DNA from 2 places in the Paracoccus cavernae genome. Region 1 is predicted to be linked to the other one. Evidence: riboswitches for the same ligand, from Rfam matches in the RefSeq annotation. Region 1 holds a riboswitch; the other holds the start of a gene.
What was found. A riboswitch is a leader RNA that binds a small molecule or an ion and turns the genes downstream of it on or off. The one in region 1 is predicted to bind cobalamin.
Positions count from the first base shown of each region.

Region 1 (4,220 bases):
TCGGCCTTCAGCTGCGCCCAATCCTCGCGGGTCGGAAGCGTGATGCCGTCGAACACGCGCAGCACCTCTTCGCGCTGCGGCAGCCAGTCGCGCGTCACATATTTCTCGAAGAAGGTACCGTCGGCATATTTCGAGCGCTCGAAGCCCGAGAAGGTGCGGCCATGTTCGCGCGCCAGCAGGTTCGAGGCGCGGATCGCGTGATAGGCGATCGCGGCGAAGTAAACGCTGGTGAATTCGACGCCGTCGGCGCTGCCGTAATGGATGCGCTCGCGGGCGAGGAAACCGTGCAGGTTCATCTGGCCAAGGCCGATGGCATGGGCCTCGTCATTGCCGCGACGGATCGACGGCACGGCGTCGATCGCCGACATTTCCGACACGGCGGTCAGCGCGCGCACCGCGATTTCGACGGTTTCGCCGAAATCGGGGCCGTCCATCGTCGCGGCGATGTTCAGCGAACCGAGGTTGCACGAGATATCCGTCCCGAGGTGGTCGTAGCCCAGATCCTCGTTGAAGGTCGAGGCTTCGTTGACCTGCAGGATCTCCGAGCACAGGTTCGACATGGTGATGCGCCCGTCGATCGGGTTGGCCGCGTTCACCGTGTCCTCGAACATGATGTAGGGATATCCGCTCTCGAACTGGATCTCGGCCAGCGTCTGGAAGAAGGCGCGGGCATTGATCTTTTTCTTCTTGATGCGCTTGTCGTCGACCATCTCGGCATATTTCTCGGAGACCGAGATTTCCGAGAAGGGCACGCCGTACACCTTTTGCACGTCATGCGGCGAGAAGAGGTACATGTCCTCGTTTTTCTTCGCCAGATCGAAGGTAATATCAGGGATCACGACGCCAAGGGACAGCGTCTTGATGCGGATTTTCTCGTCGGCATTCTCGCGTTTGGTATCGAGGAAGCGCAGGATGTCGGGGTGGTGTGCGTTCAGATAGACCGCGCCCGCGCCCTGACGCGCGCCCAGCTGGTTGGCGTAGCTGAAGCTGTCCTCCAGCAGTTTCATCACCGGAATGACGCCCGAGGACTGGTTCTCGATCCCTTTGATCGGGGCACCTGCCTCGCGGATGTTGGTCAGCATCAAAGCCACGCCGCCGCCGCGCTTGGAAAGCTGCAGGGACGAGTTGATCGAGCGGCCGATCGATTCCATGTTGTCTTCGACGCGCAGCAGGAAGCAGGAAATCAGCTCGCCGCGCGATTTTTTCCCTGCGTTCAGGAAGGTCGGCGTGGCGGGCTGGAAGCGGCCCGACAGGATCTCGTCCATGAAGCGCATCGCCAGCTTTTCGTCGCCGCGCGCCAGCGCCAGGGCGACCATGACGACGCGGTCCTCGTAGCGCTCGAGATAGCGCTGACCGTCACGGGTCTTCAGCGTGTAGCTGGTGTAATATTTGAACGCGCCGAGGAAAGTCGGGAAACGGAATTTCTTCTTGTAGGCGGCGTCCCAGATCTCGCGCATGAAGTTCTTGGAATACTGGTCCAGAACCTGCGCCTCGTAATAGCCTTCCTCGACCAGATAATCGAGCTTCTCGTCCAGCGAATGGAAGAAGACCGTGTTCTGGTTGACATGCTGCAGGAAGAATTGATGCGCCGCCTTGCGGTCGGCGTCGAAACGGATCTTCCCCTCGCTGTCGTAGAGGTTCAGCATCGCGTTCAATGCATGGTAATCAAGTTCGGCCTTCACGCCATTGTCGAGCATTCCATCCCCCGGAATTCAGCAAGCCCCGCTTTGATGCGGATGATATCGGTTTCGGTGCCCGCCAGTTCGAAACGGTAGAGAACTGGCGCGTTGGTTTTTTGTGCGATGACATCGCCCGCAAGGGCGAAGGTCGTGCCGAAGTTGCGGTTGCCCGCGGCGATCACGCCGCGCAGCAGGTCGCGGTTTTCGGCGATATTGAGAAACTTGATCACCTGTTTGGGGACCGCGCCCCGCCCCAGACCATCCGCGAAAGTCGGACAGATCAGGACGAAAGGCTTGTCCGCAACCGGCATCGGATCGGAAGGGCTGACCGGAATACGGGTGCCCCCCATTCCCAATCTCTCGACGAAACGGGCCGTATTGCCCGAGACCGACGAGAAATAGACAAGATCAAGCACGACCCCGCTGCCCGATCAGGACAGACGGCCGATCATGTCGGGACGAAAGCCCGCCCAATGCTCGTCGCCCGCGATCACGACCGGAGCCTGACGGTAGCCAAGGGCCGTCACCTTCTCCATCGCCGCCTCGTCCTGCGTCAGGTCGATGATGTCGTAGGACAGACCTTTCGCATCAAGCGCGCGGGTCGTGGCGGTGCACTGAACGCAAGCAGGCTTCGAGTAAACGGTGATGGTCATATCTTCCTTGTCCCTTGGCATATCGCGACGAGAGACAGGGGAAAATCCGGCGAAGACACTCCTTCGTCAGACGTTTTGAAACCCCCGCGCCCACCGCACGGTTAATTCTATTCCTGTCCTGGCAGGTCCTGACTCACGGATCATCGCTCGGCCGATCCTTCGCGCAGAAACCCGCAGGATCCTTGTGGCTTCGCTCACCGCCTACAGTTGCGGGGGGCAGCGCCGGCTTCTCACCGGCTTTCCCTCTTTTTCTTGCGCCAAACGCGTCTTCGACTCAAGAACCAGAACACAAGCATTAGGCCTCACGGCCGCATTTTTGTCAACATATGGTATGACGACAAGGTAACAGACTGCCCGTGACAATCAAGCCTTTGAAGCGAACCACAGTTTCGGAGTTTCGGGGCTGCGGGACGCCCGCGCCCTGCAACATAAAGAGCTATTCACGCGCGGGACTCAAGCCCTCGCAGCGGCGCATTCCCGCCCCCGTTCGCCCGTCGCGGCCCCGAACGGGACGCTGCGGCATGACAAAAGGGGACCGACGCGGCCCCCTTTTGCATTTTGGAGAATCGGCTTCAAGCCCGATCCATGTAACGCTGGGGCATATCAGCCTTGCGCGACATTTCCGGCACGGCGCGCCCGCTCGTGGAAGACGAATCCGATGAAGTTCAGCAAGACCTGCGCCGCGAGCGTCGTGGTGGTTGCGGAATGGTCGAACTCGGGCGCGACCTCGACCAGGTCGATGCCGACGACCTCGTGGCGACGCGCGAGCGCCTGAAGCATCTCGAGCACCTCATAGTAAAGGAACCCGCCATGCGACGGCGTTCCCGTCCCCGGCGCGATCGAGGGGCAGAAGCCGTCGATATCGAGCGTGACATAGACGCGCGCGCCCTCGGGGATGCGGTTGATCACCTCTTCGGCGCCGAGCTTGCGCGCCTGACGCACCGACAAGATGTCCGATCCCGAGGCCCGCGCCGCCTCGTAGCCGTCACGCGCCGTCGAGGACACGTTGCGGATGCCGACCTGCGTCATCCCGGTGACATAGCCCTTTTCCGAGGCGCGGCGCAGCGGGCTGCCGTGGCCGGTACGCACGCCGTGACGCTCGTCCACGAAATCCAGATGCGCGTCGATCTGGAAAATATGGATGTCGCCATGCCCCTCGAAAGCGTCGATACAGGGGATGTTGATCGAGTGGTCGCCCCCGATCACCACCGGAAAGGCCCCCGCTTCAAGGATCGCCTGCACGCCGGTCTTGATATTGGCGTGGCTTTGGGCGGTGTCGGTGTGGACGATGTCGGCATCGCCGATATCCACGATGCGCACGCTGTCGGGCAGATAGGTGACGTCATCCTCGTGATCGTAGGCCCCCGCATGGCCGAAGCTGAACAGCGTCGAGGCCTCGCGCACCCCGCGCGGCCCGAAGCGCGAGCCGGCGCGGTATTGCGTGCCGAAATCGAAGGGCGCGCCCAGCACGGCGACATCGGCGTCGATCTGGGTCCAATCGGCGACATAGGGGCGTTTGCCGAAGGTGCAGATCCCGACGAAGGGTAGGTTCAGGCGACCCGCTGAATATTTGTCCGTGCTCATTTCATGATGTCCTTTCAACAAGATATTGGGTCACTCTTCCAGCTTCGACCCTGCCCCGCCTGCGCGGGCCATCATGATCGACAAGAAGGTGATGATTGCGGCGCCGGTCAGGAAATAGGCCGGCGCAAGGGCGCTGCCGATGATCCCGCCGACCCATGTTGCGATCAAAGGCGCGGTGCCGCCAAAGAAGGCATTGGCCGAGTTATAGCTGAGCGCGAAGCCCGAAAAACGCACGCGGGTCGGGAAGAGCTCGCACAGGAACGTGGCCAAAGTGCCGCCGTTCATCGCCATCATGACCCCGAAC
Region 1 covers NZ_JBHMDZ010000045.1:101,141-105,360, reverse strand. The annotation lists gene nrdE (class 1b ribonucleoside-diphosphate reductase subunit alpha) at 1-1,697, opposite strand, end outside; gene nrdI (class Ib ribonucleoside-diphosphate reductase assembly flavoprotein NrdI) at 1,679-2,095, opposite strand; gene nrdH (glutaredoxin-like protein NrdH) at 2,111-2,332, opposite strand; cobalamin riboswitch at 2,436-2,633, opposite strand; gene speB (agmatinase) at 2,936-3,916, opposite strand; gene ACFFUC_RS15055 (MFS transporter) at 3,947-4,220, opposite strand, start outside.

Region 2 (4,220 bases), on a different contig from region 1:
GGTCGATCTAGGCGGTTTCGCCGGTCGCTATTACCAGCAGCTTTCGGGCGGAGAGCAGCAGCGCGTCCAGCTTGCCCGCGTTCTGGTGCAGGTCTGGCAGCCTCTGGGCGAAGAGGGGCCGCGCTGGCTGTTTCTCGACGAGCCGGTCAGCAGCCTCGATATCGCGCATCAGCTTACGGTGATGCGGCTGGCCGCCGATTACGCCAGACGCGGCGGCGGGGTGGTCGCGGTCATGCATGACCTGAACCTGACCGCCATGTTTGCCGACCGTATCGCTTTGGTCACAGCGGGGCTGGTCGTAGCTCAGGGCACTCCCGCCGAAGTGCTGACCAACCAGCGCCTTTCCGAGGCCTACGGCTGCGCGCTGGCGGTCAATACCGTGCCGGCCGAGGGGATCTGGATCCTGCCCCACGCCGCCGCCTGAAGGCTTTGCTTCACGTGAAAACCGCAACGGGTCGCACCGCAAGGCGCGACCCGTCCGCATTTGCTTAATCGGCGAATGGGCTCAGGCGCGTTCGGCGATGACCCGCGCCGCGGCCTCGATCGCGCCCGCGCCATGCGGGATGGCAAGCGCGGTCATGCCCGCCTCCATCACGGCCAGCGTGCCGAGGATCTGGTGGGCGTTGGCATGGCCCATATGGGCGACGCGCAGCGCATTGGCGGCATCCTCCGCGCCCAGACCGAGGCCCAGCACCAGCCCCGCCTTCTGGTCGCACCATGCCCGTAGCTCATCGGCGCGCGGCAGGGTCGCCGCCGTGACCGAACGCGCCCGCTCGGACGGTTCCGCCACGGTCAAAGTGATCCCCGATCCGTCCTTGCCCCATGCCTCGAAAGCGGCCCAGACCGCGCGGGCGAGGCCCTCGTGGCGCGCCCAGACGGCGGGGAGGCTTTCCTCGTCGAGGATCATCGTCAGCGCCTCGTTCGCGGCATAGATCATCTGGACCGGCGCGGTGCCGTCCCAGAATTGCCACAACTCGGTCGCTTCGGCGCGGGCGTGCCAGTTCCAGTAAGGCGTGGCCATATCGCTTGGACCCATGGCTTTCGCGCGTTCCGAGAACCACACGAATGCCGCGCCGGGCGGAGACATCAGCCCTTTCTGGCTGGCCGAGACCAGCACATCGATTCCCCAATCATCCATACAGAGCTCTGCACATCCGAGCGAGGCGATCGCATCCACCGCAAACAGCGCGGGATGATCCCCGATCGCGGCTTTCAGCGCCATCAGATCGGCCTGAACCGAGGTTGCCGTGTCGATATGGCAGACCAGCACGGCCTTGATGAGATGGTCCTTGTCGGCAGCCAGCCTTTCCGCCAGTTGCGCGGGATCGGCGGCGCGGGCGGCGAAATCCATGATCTCGACCTCGACCCCCATCGCCTGCGCCGCGCGCGCCCAACCGTGGCCGAAATGGCCCGAGGTCAGGACCAGCGCTCGTTCGCCGCGGTGGAAGAGATTGGCAATCGCGGCCTCCCATCCGGCATGGCCGTTGCCGATATAGGCGGCGAGATGCGCCCGCGTGCCCGCCAAACGCTTGAGCCCCGCCATGAGCCGGAGGTTGAGCGCGGGCAATTCGCCCGAATAGATATCGGGCGAGGGCCGCGCCATCGCGCGCAAAACGCGGTCGGGCAGGGGCGAGGGGCCGGGAATGGCAAGCGTGGTTCGGCCGTTGGCAAAGGTCATCTGGGAGTCCCGAAGCGGAAAGGAGACAGGCGCGTGATCTCTGCGCCGCCCATCGATAGGGCGGCCCGAAAGCAGGGTCAATTCCCGCCTTCGGGTCGGCCCCCTTCGGGTTTGTTCTCGGCCTAGCCCTCCGGCCCTCTCTGCGGTCAGCTTTCGCGGTTTTGCGGCGCGGTCTCTTCGTCGGGCCAACGCTCGTGCAGGATGAGATCGTCCAGAACGCGGCGTTCGGCCCAGCCGCGCGCCTGCAACTCGGGCTGCTCGTACAACTCGGCGACATGGCCGAGGCAGAGATAGGCCACCGGCACGACATGGTGAGGCAGGTTCAGGATGCGGCGCAGATCGGCATCGTGAAAGATGCTGACCCAGCCGACGCCGATCCCCTCGGCCCGCGCTGCCAGCCACAGATTCTGGACCGCGCAGACCGTCGAATAAAGATCGGTGTCGCGGTTGTGGGTGCGCCCGAGAACGACCTTGCCGCCGCGATCGCGGTCGCAGGTGATGCACAGATTGACTGGCGCATCGGTGATGCCTTGCAGTTTCAGCTCGGAATAAAGCTGCCGTTTCCGGCCGTCGAACATGTCTTCGGCTTCGTGATTGGCGGTCTCGAAAGCGGCGCGGATCTGCTGGCGGACGGCGGTGCTTTCGATGATGAGGAAGTTCCACGGCTGCATCAGCCCGACCGAGGGCGCGGCATGGGCGGCTTCGAGCAGGCGGCGCAGGACCTCGGGGGCGATGGGGTCGGGCAGAAACTGGCTGCGCACGTCGCGCCGCTCGTTGATGGCGCGGTAGATCGCCGCGCGCTCGGCCTGCGAAAAGGGCCGCGCGGGTTCGGGATGGTCCGACGGGCTATGTGCCGTTTGGTCGGAATTCGCCGTGTTGTGACCCGAAGGGGGGCGGTTTGGTTGCATGACGTCCCTCGTCTGACAGACCTGCGAGCGCGCCATCGTCCGCATGGCGCAGTCTATGCCGTCTGGCCGGTCTTCTGACTTGGTTTCATCCGGTCGCGGCGCCTTCCCGGCTTGCGCCAGTGACCATGCCGCCCGTCCACCTTACAGCGTTGGGCACGTTGCGGATGTTCGCCGCATTCCCGATTCTCCCGGCCGATCGCGCGGGCACCAGACCCGCGAAACATAGCCCGAACGGCGCCTTTGGGTAAATCCCTTGCGCGGCCTCAGGAGAGGGGGCGTTGCCAATCGCGCGAGGGCGGGTTGCGGATGGCCGCCTGATGGGCCGGCTGCCAAACTGGCGTCATGGCCTTGTCCTGAGCGTAGTAATCGCGAAACCAGCCGACATAACGCGCCGCACCCTCGCGGATATCGGTGCGGTTCACCGTGCCGGTCAGATGCCCGAGCAAGGTGGTGTCGGCCCATGTCGCCTCGACGTCGCCGGGCTGCATCGGCAGCATCTCGAACAGGGCCTCGCGCCCCGAGGCCGCCTCGAGCGCGCGCACAAAGCCCATCAGCGGGACGGGCTGGCCGTTGCCGATATTGACCACGCGCCAGGGCGCGCAGGGCGAGAGGCTGTCGAATTCCGCGGCAGGCCCGCGGCTGGCCGCATTCGGCGCAGGCGGGACCGCATCCATCAGCGCGCGGATCGAGGCAACCAGATCGTCGACGAAGGTGAAATCGCGCATCATGTGACCGTGGTTGAACAGCTTGATCGCGCGCCCCTCGAACAGCGCCGAGGTAAAGAGATGCGGCGCCATATCCGGCCGCCCCCAAGGGCCGTAAACCGTGAAGAAGCGGAACATCGTGATCGGCAGCGCAAAGAGGCCGGCGTAGGAATGCGCCATCATCTCGTTGGACTTCTTGGTCGCGGCATAGAAGGACAGGGGCAGATCGGTCTTGTCGGTCTCGCGGTAGGGCATTTGGGCATTGCCGCCATAGACCGAGCTGCTTGATGCCATCAGCATATGGCGCGGGGGATGGGCGCGGGCCGCTTCAAGCAGCTCGTAGCTGCCTTGCAGGTTCGAGGCGAGATAGGTCTCGGGATGGGTGATCGAATGGCGCACGCCGGCCTGAGCCGCGAGATGGACGACCACATCGGGCTTGTTGGCCGCGAAAAGGTCGCGCAGCAGGCCGGGGGTTTCGATCTTGGCGCGGATCGAGAGATAATTCGGGCTGGCCAGAAGCTGCGCCTCGCGCGCGGCCTTGAGGGCGGGGTCGTAATAGGCGTTGTGATCGTCGACCCCGACCACTTCGCAGCCCTCGCGCAGCAAAAGCCGTGCGAGCGTCGCGCCGATGAAACCTGCCGCTCCGGTGATCAGAACTCTCACAGCGCGGCCTCCACGGTTGTGGATTGCCCGAAGGCGGGGTTGTGGCCGCTGGAGGCGGTGCTGCGCGCCGGCGCGTCTAGCCCCGCGGACATCGGCAGATCGCGCACGACCGGCAAGCGGCGGCGGCGCATCAGCCATGCCACGCCCAAAAGATCGACCGCACCCACCCGCGCGCGCTGGAAATTGTTGTAGTTCGAGCGCCCCGAGGCCCGTTCGGCATGGGTGACGGGTACGGTCACGACCGTCCACCCCTCGCGTTTGATCATG
Region 2 covers NZ_JBHMDZ010000001.1:345,288-349,507, reverse strand. The annotation lists gene ACFFUC_RS01760 (heme ABC transporter ATP-binding protein) at 1-424, shown strand, start outside; gene ACFFUC_RS01755 (pyridoxal-phosphate-dependent aminotransferase family protein) at 506-1,678, opposite strand; gene bluB (5,6-dimethylbenzimidazole synthase) at 1,825-2,586, opposite strand; cobalamin riboswitch at 2,634-2,813, opposite strand; gene ACFFUC_RS01745 (NAD-dependent epimerase/dehydratase family protein) at 2,850-3,953, opposite strand; gene ACFFUC_RS01740 (glycosyltransferase family 2 protein) at 3,950-4,220, opposite strand, start outside.
Region 2: another riboswitch for cobalamin. It lies ahead of bluB (5,6-dimethylbenzimidazole synthase); the one in region 1 lies ahead of nrdH (glutaredoxin-like protein NrdH).